3 regions of the Salinivibrio sp. KP-1 genome follow, and region 3 is predicted to be linked to each of the others. Evidence: predicted binding sites of a transcription regulator. Region 3 holds the regulator's gene; each other region holds the start of a gene.
What was found. Region 3 encodes CRP, which controls carbon source genes, mostly activating them, when cyclic AMP is high. Its sites were predicted from a motif close to TGTGANNNNNNTCACA; they were not measured.
Positions count from the first base shown of each region.

Region 1: the regulator CRP is predicted to act here: its motif matches at 1,436-1,451, upstream of WN56_RS03295 (NupC/NupG family nucleoside CNT transporter).
Region 2: the regulator CRP is predicted to act here: its motif matches at 1,752-1,767, upstream of WN56_RS01945 (NupC/NupG family nucleoside CNT transporter).

Region 1 is NZ_LAQR01000001.1:739,299-742,583, reverse strand. It holds gene yjjG (pyrimidine 5'-nucleotidase) at 1-8, opposite strand, end outside; gene WN56_RS03295 (NupC/NupG family nucleoside CNT transporter) at 142-1,365, opposite strand; gene WN56_RS03290 (BCCT family transporter) at 1,914-3,285, shown strand, end outside.
Region 2 is NZ_LAQR01000001.1:428,936-432,220, forward strand. It holds tRNA gene WN56_RS01940 (tRNA-Ser) at 72-162, opposite strand; gene WN56_RS01945 (NupC/NupG family nucleoside CNT transporter) at 330-1,538, opposite strand; gene WN56_RS01950 (NRAMP family divalent metal transporter) at 2,119-3,285, shown strand, end outside.
Region 3 is NZ_LAQR01000036.1:166,321-169,605, reverse strand. It holds gene WN56_RS09530 (YheU family protein) at 1-86, shown strand, start outside; gene WN56_RS09525 (phosphoribulokinase) at 143-1,012, shown strand; gene crp (cAMP-activated global transcriptional regulator CRP) at 1,262-1,894, shown strand; gene WN56_RS09515 (hypothetical protein) at 2,025-2,891, shown strand; gene WN56_RS09510 (DUF1338 domain-containing protein) at 2,966-3,285, opposite strand, start outside.

The sequences.
Region 1 (3,285 bases), on a different contig from region 3:
TATCGCATGTTATTACATCTCTTTACGTGAAGTTAACTAAGTGTAACAGAGTGCCAGTGCGGTTTTCGAGTCCATTTTCGTTTACTCACCGTCCATGGTGAGAAACAGCGTGAGTGGCCGCGAGCGAATACGCTAGGGGAATCACAAGGAAAGGTAGAGACCTGCCAGGGTCGCACTCATCAGGTTGGCGAGTGTCGCCGCGAGAATGGCTCGCATACCGAGTGTCGCAATATCGCCTCGGCGTTCGGGTACGATGCCGCCTAGGCCTCCCATCAGCATGGCAATGGAGGTCAAGTTGGCAAAACCACACAGCGCAAACGTCACGATAGCTTGACTGTGGGCGGATAATTGGCCTTTTAAGTTCATAAAATCGGCAAAAGCAACAAACTCGTTCACCGCGATTTTTTTACCAATCAAGGTGCCTGCGGTCATGGCTTCATGCCAAGGAATGCCAATTAACCAAGCCACCGGCGCGAACAGGTAGCCAAACAGCCATTCAAGGCTTAGCTGAGGCAGGTTCAAAAGAGGACCAAGCTTACCTAACCCACCATTGATGAGCGCAATCATACTGATCACGGCCAATAAACTGGCACCCACTGCCATGGCGATTTGTAAGCCACTTAAGGCGCCTTGCGTGCCGGCATCAATCAGGTTCACTGGTTTGTCCTGTGTGTCTTGCACTGATTGATGTTGCGTCGGGGTCATCGGTGTTTCGGTTTGTGGCACGATGATCTTGGCCATCATGAGTCCTGCCGGTGCCGACATAAACGCCGCCGCAATAAGGTACTTCATTTCCACACCGAGCCCTGCATAGCCTACCATGGTGCCGCCAGCCACTGAGGCGAGCCCACCCACCATGACAGCAAACAGCTCTGAGCGTGTCATGGCAGCAAGAAAAGGCCGAACAACCAGCGGCGCTTCAACAGAGCCAACAAAAATATTGGCGGTGGCAGACATTGATTCTGTACGCGACGTGCCGAGTACACGTCGTAGTAGTCCACCAATCAGGCTAATGACCCATGTCATGACCCCAATGTGGTACAGCACAGCGATCAGTGCAGAGAAAAAAACGATGGTGGGCAATACATTAAAGGCGAATATAAAACCGAGTTTGAATTTAGCGAGATCGCCAAAGAGGAACTCTGCGCCTATGTCACCAAAGCTGATGATCGCAGAGACGGTGTCAGACGCGTTGGCCAAAATACGCTGGCCAAGGGGAACCGAGATGATAAAGCCAGCAAAGACGATTTGTATGAGGAATGCACCGCCAACGGTGCGCCAGTTAATCGCGGATCGATTTTCAGAAAAACCCATCGCGATAAGAAAGAGGACGCTAATCCCCAACAGGCCAATGCCAAACTGCATGATGTTGCTCCGCAAACGTTAAACTTGAGATGGAAAACGATTGCGGCGGTATTGTACGTGGTTTTTCTTATGTGACAAGTGTCACTTTGTGTGTTTTGTGTTTGCATTTTGTTTCATCAATGGTGTCTTTGATATGAGCAAGCGAGTTGCCCAAGCGTGATGACTTTCACGATCGTTATGTTTGCTTAGCAATGGTGGAAAATACGACTATGATTTTAAAAGGGTGTTAGGCGTTCTAAAACGCTATTAACCAAATTGTTTATTGTTCTGAAATAAAGAGTTCAAATAACCGGGAAAGCCAGTAAAATCGGGGCATGGAGGGAAGTTGGTGTTGGGTGCTTGGTTAGAAAGTAAACATTTGGTTAGGGGCCTAATTAAATTTTTTCTCAGATGTGGTAATGTAGTTGATTGTGTGGTGACAGCTGGTCTTTTATTGCTGGTAAAGATGGCTTGAACAGCAATGAATAATGGGCGCACCACCAACACTCACAGGCTTCCGAATAAACGGACTAAGGAGTTAACTCGTGAGCGATAAAAGCCATGAAGATATGATGACACCAGACGGGAAGGTTAACCCGATCGATACTGATTATCAGGTCGGTCAGGATAACGTGGCACTGAAACTCGGCCCGTTTGGTTTTGATATTCACAACCGAGTATTTATGGTCTCAGGGCTGGCTATTTTGGCCTTCATTTTTGTCACCCTGGCCTTTCAAAACCAAATTGGTCCTGTTTTTGGGGATCTACGTGGATGGCTAACTTCAAACCTAGACTGGTTCTTCCTTTCAGCAGGAAACATTTTTGTTATTGCCTGTCTAGTGCTGATTGCGTCTCCACTGGGTAAAGTGAGACTCGGTGGTACCGAAGCTAAGCCCGATTACAGCTACGGCGGCTGGTTTGCGATGCTTTTCGCAGCCGGTATGGGTATTGGTCTGATGTTCTACGGGGTTTCAGAGCCACTGACGCATTTCCAAACGGCGTTAGGCGGGACATCCGTGGGCGCTGATGGTCTTCGCACTGACTGGGCGCCTTTGGGTGCGGCAGCCGGTGATACAGAGGCGGCGCGCCGCTTGGGTATGTCTGCCACGATTTTCCACTGGGGCTTACACCCATGGGCGATTTACGCGGTATTGGCGTTAGGCCTGGCACTGTTTGCGTACAACAAAGGCTTGCCTTTGACCATGCGTTCTGTGTTCTACCCACTGTTCGGTGAACGTGTTTGGGGCTGGACGGGCCACGTGATTGACATTTTGGCAATCATCGCGACCTTGTTTGGTCTTGCAACATCGCTTGGCTTGGGTGCCTCACAGGCATCAGCGGGTCTTCACTATCTGTTTGATACACCGCTAGGTGATACCACAGAAGTGTTGCTGGTAATGGGCATCACAGGCGCCGCGATTCTTTCGGTTGTGGCTGGTGTTGATAAAGGGGTCAAGCGCTTATCTGAAATCAACATGATGCTTGCGCTATTGCTGCTCATCTTTGTGATTGCAGTGGGTCCAACCATCGCTATCCTGACCGGTTTCTTTGGTAACTTGGGCGCGTATCTACAAAACTTGCCTGCGCTGTCAATGCCATTTGGCCGTGAAGATGCCAACTTTACTCAAGGTTGGACATCCTTCTACTGGGCATGGTGGATTTCTTGGTCCCCATTCGTCGGTATGTTTATTGCGCGCGTATCGCGTGGCCGTACCGTGCGTGAATTCATCACTTGTGTGTTGATCATCCCATCAGCAGCCTGTGTATTGTGGATGACTGCCTTTGGTGGCACCGCAATTGGTCAGTTCGTCAATGAAGGCTATACCGCGGTTACGGACGCAGAGCTGTCACTGAAACTGTTTGCGATGTTAGATGATCTGCCACTAGCAGCGATCACCTCGTTTATCGGCATTATCCTGGTCATGGTGTTCTTTATCACCT
Region 2 (3,285 bases), on a different contig from region 3:
GTCAGGGTTTGGGAGTGTGTGGGGGGATAAACGCAAAAAAGCCGCTGACTGGGCAGCGGCTTTTCGGTATGTGGCGGAGAGATAGGGATTTGAACCCTAGAAGGGCTATTAACCCTTGCCGGTTTTCAAGACCGGTGCTTTCAACCACTCAGCCATCTCTCCGGAACGCGGCGTATATTATTGGGTTCGCTTTGGCTTGTAAACCCTTTATTTACCGCTTTTTGCCTGTTCGCTCAAGCCGTGATCAGGTTGGCGATATTGCTAGCAAAAGGCGATTAGCTTGCCGCCAATCGCCCTGCTTTTAACTGAGACACGTTACCGCGCAGTACTTATAGCGCGATAAAAATACCCGCCAGTGCCGCACTCATTAGGTTGGCAAAGGTGGCGGCAATCACTGCGCGCACGCCTAAGCTTGCCACATCTTTGCGGCGTTCGGGCACCATGGCACCAATCGAGCCAAGTTGAATGGCAATCGAGCCGATATTAGCAAAGCCACACAAGGCAAAAGTCACAATCACCTGGCTTTGCACAGAAAGGTTCGCTTTGATATCGGCAAACGATAAAAAGGCGACAAACTCATTGAGTGCGATTTTCTGGCCTAACAGGTTGCCGACGGCAAACACTTCATGCACCGGCACCCCAGTAAGCAATGCCAAGGGTGAGAATAAATAGCCGAACAGGCTTTCTAAGCTCAAGCCGTCTAGTTCAAGCAGCTCGCCAATGCTTCCTAGCCCGGCGTTTAGCATCGCAATCACACTGATAAAGGCCACCAGCATGGTACCGACGGCGACCGCGACTTTCATGCCATTCATCGCGCCGCTGGCGAGGGCGTCAATCGCATTGGCTTGATCGCTATCGCTGATTTCTACCTGGCTTTGCTCGGCGGGTGTTTCGGTCTCAGGGACAATGATTTTGGCCATCAATAATCCACCGGGCGCGGCCATAAAGCTCGCGGCAATCAGGTATTTTAAATCCACGCCCATCGCGGCATATCCGCCAAGCACACTGCCGGCCACCGAGGCCATGCCGCCGACCATTACGGCGAAGAGTTCAGAGCGGGTCATTTTGCTAAGAAAAGGGCGAACTACCAAAGGAGATTCGCCCTGAGAAAGAAAGATGTTGCTGGTCGCGACCAAGGATTCTGCGCGGCTGGTGCCGAGTAATCGCTGTATGCCACCGCCGAGGAGTTTTATAACCCACTGCATAATGCCGAGATGATAAAGGAGAGAAATCAGCGCACTGATAAAAATGATTAACGGCAGTACTTTAACAGCGAAAATAAACCCATCGTTCGCCAGTGGCCCAAACACAAATTCGATGCCTTCGTTAGCAAATGAGAGCAGCTTCGCCGCGCCATTGCTCATTGCCCCTAGCATGGCTTGACCAAAAGGAATATAGAGTACCAGGGCAGCAAACCCAGCTTGCAGGCCAAACGCGCCTAGCACTGTTCGCCAGTTAATCGCTTTGCGGTTGGTGGAAAATGCGCACGCGCACAGAAACAGAGCGACCAGACCTGCCGCACTATAGAGAAGTTGCATAAATAGATTACCTTGCCGTTGTGTTGCACTTGCGGTACGGATGAGTACGACACGCTGCCAGGATGGCAAGAGGTTCCATCATGCGTTACATCGTACCGCGGGTTCGGTGAAGGTGGGCCCGACCTTGGACGCTTTTTCTTCAGCCGCGAATCGCGACACAGTCACTCTTTGGCTATCACTGTGCAAAGAGCACATGTTGGGCGAGCATTCTATTGTGATTAAACTCTCATTTCCAGAAGAATTTGACGCTCGATCACACTTATTCAGTGATTGTTAGCCGTTGCAAACGGCCGTTTTGGCTGTGTCTTGTCTCTCAGACAATGGTCGGATGTTTATCCCTCTCTTTTTGTGTCACCTTGGTGGTGTCTATCATTCACACCCAGCATCACGCCTACGTTTAACAAATTTGGCAAGATTGGTTGACACGTTTGGCTCATATGATATTCATGGGTGGCTATTGACAAAATTATTGAAGGCAAGGCGTTAAAAATAAGCCTCAATGGAAAAAACAAAAGCAATAGCGCTAAAAAACATAAAACAAAGCAAACACAACAACGCAACCATAATAAAGGAAACACACATGCAAACCGTCTCTTCGCATCAGGCAGGATCTAGCTTGTCGATGATGCAACGTCTACGCGCATTGGGGCCAGGTATAATGATGGCCGCGGCAGCTGTAGGCGGCTCTCACCTTGTTGCTTCAACCAAAGCCGGAGCCATTTATGGCTGGCAGCTTGCGGCATTGATCCTGCTCGTTAACTTGTTTAAATACCCCTTTTTTCGTGCAGGCGTACAATACACCGCAGGAACCGGTGAAACCTTGGTCGAGGGCTATGCACGTTTAGGTCGCCCTTACTTGTGGCTGTTTGTCGCTTTAAGTGCGGTCTCTGGCGTGATTAACACCGCGGCCTTGACCTTATTTAGTGCCAGCTTGCTCAGCTATTTTGTGCCGTTTGATCTCTCACTGACGGTGCTCTCGAGCATTATTGTGGCCACCTGCTTAGTCATCTTGATTGCGGGGCATTACAAAGCGCTGGATACCTTATCGAAAGTGATCATGGCGACGCTCACCTGTGCCACCTTGGTGGCGGTGACGGTTGCCGTGGGGAACCCTGTTGCGGTTGAACCCAACTTCAATGCGCCCTCGATTTGGTCTGTCGCCGCTATCGGCTTTATCGTGGTGACCATGGGGTGGATGCCTGCCCCGATTGAAATATCTAGCATCACCTCGGTGTGGCTCAAGCGTAAAGCGCAATCTGAGCCGATCAACGCCAAAGCGGCGCTGTTTGATTTTAACGTTGGCTACATTGGTACCGCGCTGTTGGCGATTGTGTTCTTATCACTCGGTGCCTTGCTTCTGCACGGCAGCGGGGTTGAACTAAAGCAATCAGGTATTGGCTTTTCGCATCAGTTAGTGGGCCTGTATGCCGCCACCATTGGTGAATGGTCCCGCTATTTGATTGCGGTGGTCGCCTTTTTCTGTATTTTCGGCAGCACCATTACTGTGATCGACGGGTATGCGCGAGTGGTGTCTGAATCGCAACGCTTGTTGCGTGAACAAACAGAAGCCGAAGCGCACTCGGGTATCGCACAAGGCTGGATGGTGCTTATCTCGGTGCTGGCACTGGCGATTGTGGCATTTTGGACCGGCGCACTGCTGACCATGCTTGATTTCGCGATGGTGGCGGCATTTGTCACCACGCCCTTTTTCGCATTGCTCAACTATATTTTGGTGACCAAGCACCGC
Region 3 (3,285 bases):
AACTGCAATCCGGAGAAGCCGTGATTGTGTATTCTGAGTTGCACGAGACAGTGGATATTCGTCGTAAAGCAGCACTCGGATCCTAGCATCGCAGTACTCGCCGTATCGCGATACAAATTCAGACTGAATGACAGGGCGCGTCATGTCGGCTAAACATCCAATTATTGCGGTCACCGGCTCGTCAGGGGCTGGCACCACCACCACCTCGGAAGCCTTCCGAAAGATGTTCCAAATGATGAACATCAAAGCGGCCTGGCTAGAAGGGGACAGTTTTCATCGCTTTACCCGTCCCGAAATGGACGTCGAGATCCGTAAAGCGCGTGAGCAAGGTAAACATATCAGCTATTTTGGCCCCACCGCCAACGACTTCCCTCGGCTGGAACAGTTTTTTCGTGAATATGGTGACCAAGGCACCGGGAAGTACCGCCGCTACTTACATACCTTTGATGAAGCGGTGCCCTATAACCAAATGCCTGGTACCTTCACGCCATGGCAAGACTTGGCCGACAATACCAATGTATTGTTTTACGAAGGGTTGCACGGCGGCGTGGTCGACGGTGACGTCAACGTTGCGCAGCACGTCGATCTCTTGATTGGTATGGTCCCCATCGTCAACTTAGAGTGGATTCAAAAATTTGTCCGTGATACGCGCGATAGAGGCCATTCTCGTGAAGCGGTGACCGACTCGATTGTGCGCTCAATGGATGATTACCTGCACTATATCACCCCGCAGTTTTCTCGCACCCATATCAACTTTCAGCGCGTTCCCACGGTAGATACCTCAAACCCATTAAATGCCAAAGGGATTCCGTCTTTGGATGAAAGCTTTGTGGTGATCCGCTTTCGTGGCATGAAAAACGTCGACTTCCCTTATCTGTTGCAAATGATCACCGGGTCGTTTATGTCGCGCCATAACACCTTAGTGGTGCCGGGAGGAAAAATGGGCTTTGCAATGGAATTGATCATCCGTCCATTGATCCAGCAATTGATAGAAAAAGGCAAGATTGGCTGAGGCGTAGCGCATTCATGATGTATTACTTCTCAAGCCGTGATCTTAGCCACGTTTTTGCCAGTTTTTTAGGCGGTTGGCCTAGATCAAAATCAAGAAATCACCAACAAAAAAAGATACACTCTTGTTAACATACAGTGAGCTTGTAGCCCGCGTTCAGACTTCGTATTCTGTGCAATGATCTGATGGGTTACCCCTCAGACAAAGATAGGACGTTGTTGCCGGGCAACACATGCAGAGGAAATAAGTTATATGGTTCCAGGAAAACCTCAAACAGACCCTACACTCGAGTGGTTCCTTTCACATTGTCATATTCATAAGTATCCGTCGAAAAGCACGCTTATCCATGCTGGTGAAAAGGCGGAGACCTTGTATTACATCGTGAAAGGGTCTGTGGCCGTACTGATCAAAGATGAAGAAGGCAAGGAAATGATCCTGTCTTACCTTAACCAAGGTGACTTCATCGGTGAGCTCGGGCTTTTCGAAGAAGACCAAGAGCGCACTGCTTGGGTACGCGCCAAATCACCGTGTGAAGTGGCAGAAATTTCATTCAAAAAGTTCCGCCAGCTTATCCAAGTGAATCCTGATATCTTGATGCGCTTGTCCTCACAAATGGCGCGCCGCTTGCAGGTAACGAGCCAAAAGGTGGGGGATCTTGCCTTCCTGGACGTCACAGGGCGCATTGCGCAAACCCTGTTGAACTTGGCGAAGCAGCCTGATGCCATGACGCATCCTGATGGTATGCAGATTAAGATCACCCGTCAGGAAATTGGCCAAATCGTTGGCTGCTCACGCGAAACAGTGGGACGTATCCTTAAAATGCTTGAAGAGCAAAACCTCATTTCCGCACACGGTAAAACCATCGTGGTATACGGCACACGCTAATCGCGCCGCTCTCTGTATCACCAACCGACGCCCTGGCGTCGGTTTTTTTATCTCCATTATCTGGCAAGCACGCGGATTGCTTCTACACTCAAAACGACATAGTTAACATAAAATTAACAAGGTGTCGTTTATGAAAAAACTCATGGTTACCCTCACCGCCTTCGCGCTCTCTGTGTTTTCAGTCCATGCTGCGTCCAATACGACGATTGTCCACCCCGAGCCACGCGCCGGCTCGGCCCTTGATCTCTATGCCATTGAGCTCATCGAGTTTCTTGCCGAAAAGTCGGGAGAATCTGTTACCTTACAAGCCTTTGACGGCCAAATTGGCTCTCAATCTCGTAAGGTGGAAATGCTCAAGCAAGGCAAGCTCACCGTCGACTGGCTTGGTGCCGACCGTACACTGGAAGCTGAATTGATCCCCGTTCGCTATCCCGTGTTTCGTGGCTTACTCGGCCATCGCCTGTTTATTACCAATCAAGCCACCGAGCCCCAACTTGCTCAGATAAGTAGCGCGAGTGACTTGCAGTCTCTGACTATGATTCAGGGACAAGGTTGGGCCGACGTCAAGGTGCTTAACTCAGCGGGATTTCGCGTACGTGAAATATCGAGCTTTGAAAACATTTTCAAAGTGGTTGATACGGGCCGGGCCGATCTCTTCCCTCGTGCCTTGATTGAGCCTTTTAGTGAATTAGCCGAGCGGCCGCAATACGGTAATCTGTTAGTTGACCCACACCTGATGCTGATCTATCGCTTCCCAATGTTCCTGTTTGTGTCTCCGCAACATGCTGACGTCGCCGAGATGTTGAATAGCGCCTTTGAAACGGCATACCAAGATGGGTCATTCATCGAGTTTTTCAATAATGCGCCTTTAGTTAAGGAAACCTTTGAAAAGGCGAACATTGGTGAGCGTACTGTCATCCGAGTCGACAACCCGCATTTAAGCAACGAAACACAAGCGATTCCAGACACGTTTTGGCTCGACATCGAGACCCAATAGACGATAAAAAAGGGAGCGTATCACACACTCCCTTTTCATAGGGCGTCGCCCCATATTCGTTCAAGAACGAATAACTAGTGGGTGCTTTCAAAGATTTTGTCTGCCGAAGCAGCCACAAAACCTTGGTAAAGTTCACCATTGGGCAGGACATAACGCTTGGCAAACTCGTAAAAGCCACCCGGGATGGTTTGCGTGCAATCGGAGAAAGTAACGGGCACGCGGTCAGCCATGGTGGAGGATTGCTCCAGATACACAGATGCATCCCCTTTGACTTCCCCGCCTGACTCGTTAATCGCAAAGCCATTATCGCGCAATCGGTTGTTCACCGAGAGGCAATCATCATGCGCATTCAGCTGATTCACACTCACGGTAAAATGGTTCGCACCATAACCGT